Regions from separate parts of the Pseudomonas sp. TWI628 genome, predicted to be linked through region 2. Evidence: riboswitches for the same ligand, from Rfam matches in the RefSeq annotation. Region 2 holds a riboswitch; each other region holds the start of a gene.
What was found. Region 2 has a riboswitch for cobalamin ahead of ABE528_RS25485 (ABC transporter substrate-binding protein). Riboswitches for the same ligand answer to the same signal wherever they lie in the genome.
Positions count from the first base shown of each region.

Region 1 (3,397 bases), on a different contig from region 2:
TTTTGCATGCTCGCCTCGCCCGGCAGCAGGCCGAGCAGTTCGGCACGCTCGCCAGCGACATCGGTCAGCGCATCGAGCAGGTACAGCATGCCGCCGCACTCGGCCAGCAACGGCTTGCCCTGGGCGTGATGGGCACGGATCGCCTCGCACATCGGCGTATTGGCAGCCAGTGCCTGGTGATGCAGTTCCGGATAACCCCCTGGCAGATACAGGCTGTCCACTACCGGCAGGTCACGATCATGCAAAGGGGAGAAAAACGACAGATGCGCGCCCAGGTCGCGCAACAGATCAAGGTTCGCGCCGTAGGTGAAGGCGAACGCTTCGTCACGTGCCACGCCGATGCGCACACCGCTCAGCGACCCAGCACACGGCTGCGGTTCAGGCGCGGCAAACGCTACCGGCGGCGGCAAGGCGGCATCGCAGCTGGCGCCGAGGGCTTCGGCAGCGGCATCAAGGCGGGCATCCAGGTCGTTCAGTTCGCTGGCCTGGACCAGACCCAAGTGGCGACTGGGCAGCTCGATACCGCGCTCACGCGACAGGCCGCCATACCAGCGCAGGCCTTCGGTCAAGCTGCCTTCGAGCAGTTGCGCATGGCGCAGGCTGCCGACACGGTTGGCCAGTACGCCCGCGAACGGCAGGTCGGCTTGGTAGCGCGCCAGCCCGAGGGCCAGGGCGCCGAAGGTCTGGGCCATGGCGGTACCGTCGATCACCGCCAGCACCGGCACGCCGAAATGACGCGCCAGGTCAGCGCTGGACGGGGTGCCATCGAACAGGCCCATTACCCCTTCGATCAGGATCAGGTCGGCTTCTTCTGCGGCTTGCCACAGCAGGCGACGGCTTTCCTCGGCACCGATCATCCACAGGTCGAGCTGGTACACCGGCGCGCCGCTGGCCCGCTCCAGAATCATAGGGTCAAGGAAATCAGGGCCACACTTGAACACCCGCACCTTACGCCCAAGGTTGCGGTGCAGGCGGGCCAAGGCTGCGGTCACGGTGGTCTTGCCCTGGCCGGAGGCGGGGGCGGCGATCAGCACCGCCGGGCAGCTGCGCGTTTCACTCACAGTTCGACGCCCTTCTGTGCGCGGATACCGGCCTGGAAGGCGTGCTTGAGCATACCCATCTCGGTGACGGTGTCGGCCAGTTCGATCATCTCGGGCTTGGCTGCACGGCCGGTGACGATCACATGCTGCATCGGTGGCCGAGCCTGAATGTCGCTCAGCACCTGGTCGAGGTCGAGGTAGCCGTGCTTGAGGGCGATGTTCAGCTCGTCGAGCACCACGAACTGCACGCTCGGGTCTTGCAGCAACTGGCGTGAGACCGCCCAGGCGGCTTCGGCGGCGGCGATGTCGCGCTGGCGGTCCTGGGTCTCCCAGGTGAAGCCCTCGCCCATCACGTGATAGCGCACCTGCTCGGGGAAGCGCCGGAAGAACAGCTCTTCACCAGTGCTGTTGCGGCCCTTGATGAACTGCACCACGCCGCACTGCATGCCATGGCCCAAAGCGCGGGCCAGCATGCCGAAGGCCGAGCTGCTCTTGCCCTTGCCGTTGCCGGTGAGCACCAGCAGCAGGCCACACTCGTTGGGGGAATTGGCAATGCGCTCGTCGATGACCGCCTTCTTGCGCTGCATGCGCGCCAGGTGGCGTTCGTCGCGTTCGGTGGATTCGCTCATGAAGGGTTCTCCGCAGGCTGGCGCCACATGAAATGCGACGACAGGTAATAGGCGGGCAGACGGAGAACGCGCAGGAGCCATGGCCGCAGCCACGGTGCACCGCGCATCACCCTCCGTGATGCCGTTGGCAGTTCCAGGCCGGTCTCCGGGCTCGTGAGCGGGCAATCGGCCCTGGCCTGCGCGCCTTCCCGGGTATTCGTACCCAGTGGCCCTGCGCGGCCGCTACTCACCTACCGTTGCGGGGGCAGCGCCGGAATCGCGCCATGCTGGCGACCACCGGCTTCCCAGTTTCACCCTGCCCAGTCGGGGCTGGCAGGGCACCTGAAACACGCCGCGAAGGTTAGAGGGTTGCACTGGGAGCGTCAATCGAACGGGGCCTTTTACTTCGGCAGAACTGGCCAGGGTCAATGGCCGATCCGCCAGCTTGTGCCACACTGAGCGCAGTGATATCACATAGCCATCACTTTGCACTGAACGCGATCACAACGATAACAGGAGTGCGTAGCATGCAAGGCCAGATCATCAACAACCCGCACCTGGAGTTTCTGCAACCGGTACTGGAGCGCTGGGTAGACTGCATCGACCGCTTCAACCAGTTCAATGGTGATGCCGAGGCCCCCTACTGGCACGGCACCGCCGCCAACATCGGCATACTCGCCGCAGCCGCCTGGCAGGCCGAACTGGCAGCACTGCCGCAGTTTGCCAGCAAGAAGCAACGTGACGAGGGCGAGCAGGAGAGGCGCTGCGACCTGTCGATCTGCAGCGCCGACGAGGCGCTTTACCTGAGCGTGAGCCAGCGCTGGCCAAAAATCGCCCAGCTGGACATGGAAGCAGCCCTGCAGGAAACCGCCACCCTCGCCCGCCAAGTGGCCTACCCCAGCCAGCTGAAGGCCGGTGCACTGTTCGTCACACCCTGGAAGGCAGGCCAGCATGCCAGCCCGGAAGAACTGCAAGACTTGGTCGATGACCTGCAGAAGCACACAGCCTGTGCCATTGCCTGGTACTTCCCTTATGCCTATCGCAAGCTGCACAACGAGCTGGGCCAGTATTTCCCTGGGGTGGCACTGCTGCTGAAGCAGGCCTGAGTTTAACGGCGGATCAGCGCCAGCACCGCATCGGTCACCTCACGCGTGGTGGCCTTGCCGCCCAGGTCCGGCGTGTGCAGGCCGCTTTCGGTCACTGCTTCGATGGCCGCCATCAACTCACGCGCAGCGGCGGCCTCGCCCAGGTGCTCAAGCATCATTACCGCGGTCCAGAAAGTCGCGACCGGGTTGGCCACGCCCTTGCCGGTGATGTCGAAGGCCGAGCCGTGGATCGGTTCGAACATCGACGGGAATTCGCGGTTCGGGTTGAGGTTGGCAGTGGGCGCGATGCCCAGGCTGCCAGACAGCGCAGCGGCCAGGTCCGAGAGGATGTCGGCATGCAGGTTGGTCGCTACCACCACATCCAGCTGTTCGGGCTTGAGCACCATGGTGGTGGTCACGGCGTCCACCAGTTCACGGGTGGTGCGCACGTCCGGGTAATCCTGGGCCACCTCCGCGAACACCTCATCCCACAGCACCATGCCGTGGCGCTGGGCGTTGGATTTGGTCACCAGGGTAAGGTGCTTCGCCGGGCGGGTGCGGGCCAGTTCGAAGGCGAAGCGGTGGATGCGTTCCACGCCCACGCGGGTGAAGGTCGAAACCTCGGTTGCCACTTCGATCGGCAGGCCCTGATGCACCCGGCCAC
Region 1 is NZ_JBDJMM010000017.1:63,025-66,421, reverse strand. Features, by position in the region: gene ABE528_RS15030 (cobyrinate a,c-diamide synthase) at 1-1,061, opposite strand, end outside; gene cobO (cob(I)yrinic acid a,c-diamide adenosyltransferase) at 1,058-1,669, opposite strand; cobalamin riboswitch at 1,788-2,009, opposite strand; gene ABE528_RS15020 (hypothetical protein) at 2,176-2,754, shown strand; gene ABE528_RS15015 (tartrate dehydrogenase) at 2,757-3,397, opposite strand, start outside.
Region 1: linked by a shared signal. The riboswitch ahead of cobO (cob(I)yrinic acid a,c-diamide adenosyltransferase) and the one ahead of ABE528_RS25485 (ABC transporter substrate-binding protein) in region 2 are both predicted to bind cobalamin.

Region 2 (3,397 bases):
CCTGGCCACTGATCAGCGTGCGCGACAGCACATCGGCGGCAATCAGGAACAGCGCCCCGCCCAGGGCGCTGGCCGGCAGCAGGCGGCTGTGGCCGGGGCCAAGCAGCAGGCGCAGGGCGTGGGGGATGACCAGGCCGACGAAACCGATGGCGCCGACGATCGACACCATCACGGCCGTTACCAGTGCCGCGCAACTGATCAGCAGCAACTGCGTGCGGCGCACAGCAATGCCCAGCGAGGCCGCCGAGTCGGCACCAAAGGTAAAGGCGTCCAGCGCCCGGCGGTACCACAGGCACACCAGCAGGCCGAACAGCGCCACGGGCAATGCTTGCCACACCGATGGCCAGCGCACGCCGCTGAGGTTGCCCAGCAGCCAGAACAGGATGCCGCGCGCCTGCTCTGCGCTGGCCGACTTGGTAATGAGGAAAGCGGTGACGGCCGTGAACAGCTGCGAGCCGGCGATCCCGGCGAGGATCACCTGGGCGTTGTTGCTGCTCGGCCCGGCCGCACGTGCCAGCACCAGCACCAGGGCAAACGCCGCCAGGGCGCCGATGAAGGCACCGCCGGACATGCTCAGGGCTGCGCTGCCCAGGCCCAGCAGGCCAACCAGCACCGCACCGGTCGAAGCGCCGGCGGACAGCCCGAGCAGGTAGGGCTCGGCCAGCGGGTTGCGCAGCAGCGCCTGGAGGATCACCCCGCAAGTCGCCAGCCCCGCGCCGCAGGCGGCGGCGACCAGGGCGCGGGTCAGGCGGTAGTTCCAGACGATGCCGGCGTCGATCGGATCGACCGGGTAGCCGGCCTGCCACAGGTGGTTGGCCAGCACCTGGTAGACCACCTGCGGCGACAGGTTGGTTTCGCCGATGGCGGTGCCGGCCAACACCGCCGCGATCAGGGCCAGCAAGGCCAGGGCGCTGTAGAGCAGGGCTTTCATCACTGCGCCGCTTTACCGCTGGCGAAGGCCGCAGACAAGGTCTGCAGGCCGCGGAACAGGCGAATGCCGGCCTGCATGGCGTCGGCATCGAGGATGATGATGCGCTGGTTCCTTACTGCGTCCATGTTCTTCGTCACCGGGTCGTTGCGCAGGAATTCGAGCTTCTTCTGGTAATCGTCGGCGGGGTAGCGGCGGCGGTCCATGCGCGCGATGATCAGCCAGGTCGGGTTGGCCTTGGCCAGGGTTTCCCAGCCCACCGTCGGCCATTCCTCGGTCGACTCGACCACGTTGCGCACGCCTAGGGTCCGCAGCATGAAGTCGGCCACGCCCTGGCGACCGGCAACGTAGGGGTCGATGGCGAGGTCAGCGCTGGAGAACCAGAACAATGCCGACGTATTGGTCAGGTCCTTGCCGCTCAGCCGCTGTTTCGCGCTGTCCAGGCGTGCCTTGAGGTCGGCATTGAGTGCGGCACCGCGGTCCTGCACATCGAAGATCTGGGCCAGCTGGCTGACACTCTTGTAGATGCTATCGACCTGGAACGCCTGCAGGCGGGTGCCGTCGGCGCCGACCAGGTTGTCCTTGCCTTCGCAGTCCGAGGGCAGCAGGTAGGTTGGAATGTTCAGCTCGCTGAACTGTTCACGGGTAGCGACCGCGCCCTGGGCGCCGACCATCCACTCGAACTGCACCGCCACCAGTTGCGGGCGCTTGCCGACCACGGCTTCGAAGCTGGGTTCGTTGTCGGCCAGGCGCGGCACCTTGGCGTTCAGCGCCTGGTATTCGGGCAGCACGTTGTTGAACCACAGCGAGGTGCCGGCCAGCTTGTCACCCAGGCCCAGGGCGTAAAGCATCTCGGTGCCGGCCTGGCCGATGGTGACTGCACGCTCGGGTGCCTGGGCAAAGGTCAGCGGTGCGCCGCAGTTGTCGACAGTCAGCGGGTAGTGGCTGGCGGCGGCCTGGGCCAGGCCAGTGAGGCTCAGGCTGGCGAGCAAGGTGGCGATACGGGGCAGCATGCTGGGCGATCTCCTATCGGACAGTTCGGGTGAGGAACGCACGGACAGGCATCGCCAAACCCCTGCGCGTGCAGGGGCAACACGAATGGCCATCCCGGACACCCCGCCGGTTGGTGAATGTTTGCCGGCAGGTCTCCTGACTGGTGCGTCCTCGCCCGGCTCCGGCCTTCCCGGATCAGGGTCCAGTGGCATTGATGGAGCAGGCTCGGCACCTACAGTTGCGGGGGCAGTTCCGATTGGCACGCCTTGGGCGGACCCGGGATTCCCTATTATTTCCGTGGTGGAAACCGGCGGGCCGCATGGTAGACCATCAGGCCGCCGGGCAAAAGGTCAAATCAGAAGTACTTCAGCCAGCGGATGTCGCGCCGGCGCGCCTTGAGCCGGGCAAACCAGCGCACCGGCAGGTACAGCGCGGTCGCCAGCAGCAGCGCGCCCAGCCACACCGCGCCAATGCCGTCGAAGCCGAAGTAGTCGCCGTGGTTGAGGCCCAACAGCGCCACGCAGGCCAGGTACAGCAGCTTGAGCACGTACAGGTGCAGCAGGTAGAAGAACATCGGCGCTGCGCCGAACACCGCCAGGGCGCTGATCCAGCGGGCCCGCCCTGCACGCTCGAAGGCGCGCAGCAACAGCAGGCCGCAACCCAGGGTCAGTGCCAGGAACAGCAGCGAAGGTGGGTACTTGGTGATGTTGAAGAAGCTCATCAATGTCTGGATGACGGTCGGGTAGCCGCTCCATGGCGCCTCGCCGTAGCCGTTGTAGAGGCGTAGCACCATGAAGCCGAGCAGGGCGATGACGCCGGCCAGCAGCAGGCGGTGCTGGCGCTCGCCGGCGTCACTGCCACGGGCGAACCACGGGCCGAGGCCGTAGCCCAGGGCGATCACGCCGATCCACGGCAGCACCGGGTAGGAGGTGCGCAGGCGCAGGCTGTCCGAGACTTCCAGCCAGCCACGGTCATGCAGAATCGCCCACGGCACGTGCAGGGCCGATTCCACGCCGAAGTGCAGGCCATCGAGCAGGTTGTGGCCGGCGATGATCAGCGCACCCAGGGCGAGCAGGGCAGGGCGCGGCAGCCACACCAGCAGCGACAGGGCGATCATGCTCACGCCGATGGCCCAGATCACCTGCATGTAGACCACGCTCGGCGGCAGCTGAAAGGTCCAGGCGAAGTTGACCAGGGTGAACTCCAGCAGCACCAGGAACAGCCCACGTTTGAACAGGAACGCCGAAACATCGCTGCGGCCCTGGTACTTCTCGCCATACAGCCAGGCCGACAGGCCGGTGAGCAGGACGAACACCGGCGCGCACAAATGGGCCAGGGTGCGGCTGGCGAACAGTGACGGGTCGGTGGCATCGATGGCCATCGGGTCGCTGACCTGGCGGTGCAGGAAGAAGGTTTCACGCACGTGGTCGAGGAGCATGAACAGGATCACCAGGCCGCGCAGGGCATCGATGCTCT
Region 2 is NZ_JBDJMM010000043.1:6,578-9,974, forward strand. Features, by position in the region: gene ABE528_RS25480 (iron ABC transporter permease) at 1-931, opposite strand, end outside; gene ABE528_RS25485 (ABC transporter substrate-binding protein) at 931-1,941, opposite strand; cobalamin riboswitch at 2,050-2,248, opposite strand; gene ABE528_RS25490 (DUF1624 domain-containing protein) at 2,277-3,397, opposite strand, start outside.

Region 3 (3,397 bases), on a different contig from region 2:
CGCCCACTTCGTCCAGCCAGGCCTCGACCTGCTCCAGGCAGGCGCTTTCCTTGAGGCTGGCCACCGCGATGGGCAGCGGGTTGAGCCCGGCTGCCAGCAAGCGCTCGCAGAACACGTCGATGAATGCGGTATTGGCAGCCTGCAGATGCGAGCGATAGAACAGCAACGGGGCCACCGGGTATTCGGTGTTCCACTGACTGTACCAATCCTCGAGCAGCGCGCCTGGTTTGCGCGGGTGATACACCGAAGTCCGCGGCAAAGGCTGCGGTTCGTCCCACGGGTAATCGCGCCCCAGCCACTGATTGGCCAGGCATTTGAACAGGTTGACGGCATTGCGCTTGCCGCCCTGGCGCAGGTAATGCCAGAGGCGCTCGGCCGGCTCGCCGGTGACCGTGCCCAGGCCGGTAAGCTCTGGGTCCGGGCGGTCATCGCCGGGGACCAGGATCAACTGCACGCCCCGCGCCGCCAGCTCGACCAGCTGCTCGACGCCGTAGCGCCAGTAGCCGACACCACCGTGCAGCGACACCAGGATCACCTTGGCATGGCGCAGGACCTCGTCGACATACAGGTCCACCGAGGCATGGTTCTGCACCTGCATCGGGTTGGCCAGGCGCAGGCTAGGGAAGTCGTCTGGCAATTGCTCGGCGGTTTCGGCGAGCAATGCCAGATGCGAATCGCCGCTGCAGAGAATCACCAGGTCGGCGGGGGTCTGGCCGAGATCGGCGATGCTGTCGTCCGGCACGAAGCCGCCGGGCTGGGTCCGCAGCAGGTGCATGGGTCAGGCGCCCAGGGCCTGGCGCAGGCGCGCTTCCAGTTGCACGGCATCGAGGTCCTGGCCAATCAGCACCAGGCGGGTGATGCGTGGCTCGTCGGCGCGCCAGGCGCGGTCGAAGTGCTTGTCGAAACGGGTGCCCACGCCCTGTACCAGCAGGCGCATCGGCTTGCCGGGGATGGCCGCGAAACCTTTGGCACGCAGGATGCCGAACTCCACCACCAGCTGGGTCAGGGCATCGAGCAGCAGGCTTTCGTCGGCTTCGGGCAGGTCGATGGAGATCGAGTCGAAGGCGTCGTGGTCGTGATCGTCATGATCGTCGCCGTCATGGTGGGAATCATGATGGGTGCGACGGCCATCGATGTGCGCCTCGGCCTGCGCGCCCACGCCCAGCAGCACCTCCAGCGGCAGCCGGCCGCTGCTGGCTTCGATCACCTTGACGGCTGCTGGCAGCTCCTCGGCCACTTCGGCACGCACCTTGGCCAGGCCTTCGGCGTCGATCAGGTCGGCCTTGTTCAGCACCACCAGGTCGGCACTGGCCAGCTGGTCGGCGAACAGTTCGTGCAGCGGCGATTCGTGGTCCAGGTTGGGGTCGAGCTTGCGTTGCGCGTCGACCTGGTCCGGGTAGGCGGCGAAGGTGCCGGCGGCCACGGCCGGGCTGTCGACCACGGTAATGACTGCGTCGACGGTGCAGGCATTGCGGATTTCCGGCCACTGGAAGGCTTGCACCAAGGGTTTGGGCAGTGCCAGGCCGCTGGTTTCGATGAGGATGTGGTCGAGATCGCCGCGACGTGCAACCAGTTCGCGCATGACCGGGAAGAATTCTTCCTGCACCGTGCAGCACAGGCAGCCGTTGGCCAGTTCATAGACGCGGCCGCTGGCTTCTTCCTCGGTGCAGCCGATGCTGCATTGCTTGAGGATTTCGCCGTCGATGCCGAGCTCGCCGAATTCGTTGACGATGACCGCGATGCGGCGGCCTTGGGCGTTGTCGAGCATGTGGCGGAGCAAGGTGGTCTTGCCCGAGCCGAGGAAGCCGGTAACGATGGTGACGGGGAGCTTGGCCAGTGTTTTCATGTCGCGTTGCCCTTGGCAGGTTGGCGCGGGCACACGGGACGAGAGCCGCGGGCCAGGCCGGCCGGGCTTGTTCGCCACCGGATCACCCCGCCCGGTTGAAAGTCGAAATCGTCTCGAGGCAGGTCTCCTGGCTTGCACCGTGCCAGCGTTTCACAGAGGAGAAACTGGCGGGATGACGCCTTCCCGCGCGTTGGCGCAGTGGCTGTGTCGATCCGTGGTCGGTGCCTACAGTTGCGGGGGCAGCCGCGGCTTGTACCGCGTTCCCGTCTTAGCTTCGGCATGGCCGAAGAACCTCGAAGTCGCAAGGCTACGCGGGGGGTGGCGGGTGGTCAACTGGCAGGTGTCCGCCGACAGCCCTCACTGCGCCCCCCAAAGGAACCCGCACCATCCCCTGCTGCCTGATGCCTTACCGATATTTCAGCTTATCTATACAACACAATTGCCCCACAACTGCTGCCCCCTCAACACGGAGCCGGCATGAAGAAAAACCCGCTAAGCCAACGTAAGGACGATCACCTGGATATCGTGCTGACCACCAACACCACCCCACATGGCGTGGACCCAGGCTGGTCAGCACTGCGCTTCGAACATTGCGCATTGCCGGAAATGGCTCTGGACGACATAGACCTCAGCACCAACCTGTTCGGCTGTGCGCTACACGCCCCACTGCTGATCAGCTCCATGACCGGAGGCGCCGAACGCGCGCGCTTCATCAACCAGCACCTCGCCGAAGCCGCCCAGGCGCTTGGCATCGCCATGGGCGTCGGCTCGCAGCGGGTGAGCCTGCGTAGCGGCCAGGACCAGGGCCTGACCGGCGAGCTCCGACGCCTGGCACCGGATGTGCCGCTACTGGCCAACCTCGGCGCCGCCCAGCTGCAAGAGACCGATGGCCTGGACCTGGCGCGCCGCGCCGTCGACACCCTGCAGGCCAATGCCCTGATCATCCACCTGAACCCGCTGCAGGAAGCCGTACAGCCTGAAGGCGACCGTGACTGGCGCGGGGTGCTGAAACGCATCGAGGCCCTGACCACCCGGCTGCCAACACCCGTGATCGTCAAAGAAGTCGGTGCCGGCATTTCACCCCGCGTGGCGCGCATGCTCTGCGACGTGGGCGTGGCCATGATCGACGTGGCCGGTGCCGGTGGCACCAGCTGGGCAGCGGTGGAAGCCGAGCGCGCCGGCAACGCCGCCGAGCGCGAGATCGCCCTGGCATTTGCCGACTGGGGCATCCCGACCGCGCAGTGCCTGCTGGCGGTGCGCCGCGCCGTGCCGGAAATCAGCCTGATCGCCTCCGGCGGCGTGGCCAACGGCGTCGATGCCGCCAAGGCCATTCGCCTCGGTGCCGACCTGGTAGGCCAGGCTGCCAATGTACTGAGCGCGGCGATGATCTCCACCCAGGCGGTGGTGGAACATTTCGATATTCTTTTGCGCCAGTTGCGTATCGCCTGCTTCTGTACCGGCTCGCGCAACCTTGCGCAACTGCGCCGGGCGCGCTTGCTGCCGAGCAACCTGACGCCGCCATGAAGCAGGCGGCTGTGGCATGATCAGCGC
Region 3 is NZ_JBDJMM010000009.1:79,553-82,949, forward strand. Features, by position in the region: gene cobN (cobaltochelatase subunit CobN) at 1-775, opposite strand, end outside; gene cobW (cobalamin biosynthesis protein CobW) at 779-1,846, opposite strand; cobalamin riboswitch at 1,946-2,157, opposite strand; gene fni (type 2 isopentenyl-diphosphate Delta-isomerase) at 2,324-3,370, shown strand.
Region 3: linked by a shared signal. The riboswitch ahead of cobW (cobalamin biosynthesis protein CobW) and the one ahead of ABE528_RS25485 (ABC transporter substrate-binding protein) in region 2 are both predicted to bind cobalamin.

Region 4 (3,397 bases), on a different contig from region 2:
GGCGGTGGCGGTGACGCCGGGAATGATCTGGTAATCGATGCCCAGTTCGCGCAGGTGGCGGATTTGCTCGCCGATGGCGCCATACAGGCTGGGGTCGCCACTGTGCACCCGGGCCACGTCCTGGCCGTTGGCATGTGCGGCGCGGATGGCGTCGATGATTTGTTCGAGGTGCAGTTCGGCACTGTTGATGACCGTCTCGGCCTGATGCCCTTCGAGCACTGCGGCGGGTACCAGCGAGCCGGCATAGATGATCACCGGGCACTGGCGGATCAGGCGTTGGCCCTTGACCGTGATCAGTTCCGGGTCGCCGGGGCCGGCGCCGATGAAGTAGACCGTCATGGCAAATCCTTGAAAAGATGAAAGAAGCGATTATCCGGCGCAGGCCAGTGCCAGGGTAGCGGGGCCACGCACCTGGCGGGCCACCCTGAGTGTGGCGCTGGCGTGACTGAGGCTGGCCAGGGCCAGTGCCGAGCTCTCGGCGACGCCCCAGCAGCCGCTGTGGGCGTAAGCGACGGCGGAGCGGTGGCTGAGCTGCGGCTCGAACGCCTGCAGTTGTTCGGCAGCGAAAACCACCAAAGGCAGGGCGTGACGTGCGGCGAGTTGTTGCAAGCCTGGCTCGTCGGCCTTGCCGGCGATACTGGCAAAGCCGCGAAGTGCCGTGGCATTCAGGTTGTGATGCTCCAGCACCTCTTGCAGCAAGGCTTCGAGGACGTCCACCGAGCAGCCCCGGCGGCAACCCAAGCCGGCATACAGCGCCGGCATTGGCTGCGCGATGGCCATCAGGCGTGGCTGGAGCGGCGATACAGCCAGGCGCTGAGCAGGCCCAAGGCCACCCAGAAGGCCGCGTTGGTCAGCCAGGAGGCGATCTTGAACTGAGCTTCCAGGGTTTGCGGAGCCAGGCTTTCGTGGACTTCCGGCTGCGGTGCACCGATCACGTGGGGCACCACCAGCAAGACCGCGCCCAGTGCCTTGAGCACGCCATGGCGTGCGAACACCAGCAGGGCCAGGCCCAGTGCGGTCGCGGCGGCGGTGCCGACCCACCAGCTCTGGCGCTGACCGAGGTCGGCGGCGGCGGTGCCTGGCAGTTCTGGTGGCAAGCCCAGGGTCGGGGCGAGGCAGAACACGGCGAAACCGGCCAGCCCCCACAGCGCGCCCGTGCTGGTACGGCCCGGCTCACGCAGGCTGTAGAGCGCAGCGAGGATCAGGGCGAAGCCGACGGCAACCACCAGATTGCCGCCGGTGGTCGACAGGATGCGCTGCCAGCCATCTTCTGGCGACCAGGCTTCTTCGCTGTGGGTGTGGCCAGCGCCGGCCTCTTCGCCGTGGATGTGGTGTTCGGCAGCCGGGGCGGCCGATTCGTAGGTTTCCGCTTCGAGGATCAGCGGTGCGACCCAGAAGCTTTGCAGCAGGGTCAGCAACAGCGCGGCGAGCAGGCCGCTGAACCCGGCTGTGCGGGCAATTCGCTTGATCATGGCAGCCTCAGTGGCAGGGGAAGGCAGCGCTGTGGCGGGTGTCGTGCGCGGCGTTGTGCACGGCTTCGATGTGCGAGAACCCGGCAAAGTAGACCAGGCACAGGCCGAGCAGGCTGGCGCCGACGGCGATGACCAGGCGTTGGCTGAGGGTGACGGGAGTGGCGATGCTGTGTTTGGCGCTGGTGACGGGCATGACGCGATCCTCTGCTTTTTTGTAAGGGCAACGGACAAGCGCGGCAATCCCGGGTGCAAGGCGCCCAAGGGAATGCGACAGCGCCCGCCCACCGCGGGGTGTTCATGAACGCCAGGCCGGTCTCCGGGCTTGCGAGGAGGAGCAGGGCTCCTTGAAAAGCATCACCTTCCCATGCCGGACTGCCTGGCACAGTGGTCTGGACGCTTCGCTCGCTTACCGTTGCGGGGGCAGCACCGGATTTGCCCGGCCCTGGCAAGGACCTGTGACGCACCGATTTCCCGTTTCACCCCCGATGGGGGCACCTGACGCAAGGCGTAAGGAGAGCACGCGGCGAGGGTGGCGTCAAATGCAGATGAAACAAGATCAGCGGCAGGCGAGCGGCCCGAACCTCGCTTTTTTGCGCAGTCCAACGTAAGCAAGGCCTCGCTTCACCTGGCCGGAGGTACGCACATGAAACGCAAGACCGCATGGGTTGTCGTGTTTTCAGGGTTGTTGTTGCTCAGTGGCTGCTGGCCTTACTGGCACGACGGGGGTCACCACCACCGGCATTACTACGATGAAGATCGTGGGGGGCACCAGGACTATCGTCGCTACTGACGCAAGGCAGCATTGACTTCATGCCTTCCGCTTGCGGCCAGGCCTGGGCCACGCAACAGTAAAGTTAGGTAAAAGCTCGCCCAGGCTGGCCGGTCTGGAATTTACACTGGCAGCGCTGCCCTGCCTGCCATAAGGCAGGGTACCGGTTTTTGCCTTTTGGAGCGTTGTAATGAAGTTGAAGCATGTATTGCGTGCCGCCGTGGTGGCTGCACTGGTATCCACGCTGGCAGGTTGCTGGATGTTCATGCCGCCAGGAGGCGGTGGGGGGCATGGTGGGGGGCATGGTGGCCCAGGCATGATGGGCGGCGGGCACGGTGGCGGCCCACGCTGAGAGTATTGATACAGACGGCTGTTCGCTCACCGGCCAAGGGCTGAGCGGATAGCCCGGTTGCCGTCATGATTCTTCGAGCAACCGCCCAGGGTTGAAGAAGAACGATGCAATCATCACGGCGCTGATCACACCCAACGCGTCCGCGACCAGTAGCAGGAACTCGCTGCCGTCCTCCAGCAGCGCCTGTTGGCTGATGGCGAAGCTCGCCCCATGGGGGAAAGCGGCGATGCCCAGCAAGGCCACCGCCAATGCGACTGACAGCAGCTTGCTGTACGTCCTGCCGAATGCCAGCGTATAGGCCCAGAACACAAAGATACTGAACACGGCGAGCCCCGCAGAAGTCACGAACTGGGCGAGTATGTCCAACCACCACACCATGGGCCTCTCCTGATCGATGTGCCGGGTCGATAGGCATGAGAATCATGGCTGATTGAAATCGTTCCGTTCGGCTAAAGAAATAGTGAGAAAGCGTGAGAGTTGCCCGTAATGGGCCTTTGCCCATATAGCAAACAAGCATATTGTGCTGCGCACTTTGCGCAGTACCATAGGCACACGAAAACCAAAAAAGGGCGTTCGGCTTGGCCACTCTTTCGTAAGTTCTCGATGGGGCAGCAGGAGCGTGTCGCGTGAAGAGTTCAAGATCGGTCACAGGCGCAATACTGTTAACCACTTTTGCCACGCTGTTCATGGCCGGGTGCGCACAGAACCGGGATGTGCGCGATGGCCATGATTATACGTCCGGCACTACCGACAGAAGCACGCCCGCGTATCTGGGGTGTGTCAAAGGCGAACTTCAAGGCAATG
Region 4 is NZ_JBDJMM010000002.1:83,973-87,369, forward strand. Features, by position in the region: gene cobM (precorrin-4 C(11)-methyltransferase) at 1-339, opposite strand, end outside; gene ABE528_RS01920 (cobalamin biosynthesis protein) at 370-762, opposite strand; gene ABE528_RS01925 (CbtA family protein) at 780-1,472, opposite strand; gene ABE528_RS01930 (CbtB domain-containing protein) at 1,480-1,665, opposite strand; cobalamin riboswitch at 1,762-1,986, opposite strand; gene ABE528_RS01935 (hypothetical protein) at 2,432-2,593, shown strand; gene ABE528_RS01940 (hypothetical protein) at 2,657-2,971, opposite strand; gene ABE528_RS01945 (hypothetical protein) at 3,220-3,397, shown strand, end outside.
Region 4: linked by a shared signal. The riboswitch ahead of ABE528_RS01930 (CbtB domain-containing protein) and the one ahead of ABE528_RS25485 (ABC transporter substrate-binding protein) in region 2 are both predicted to bind cobalamin.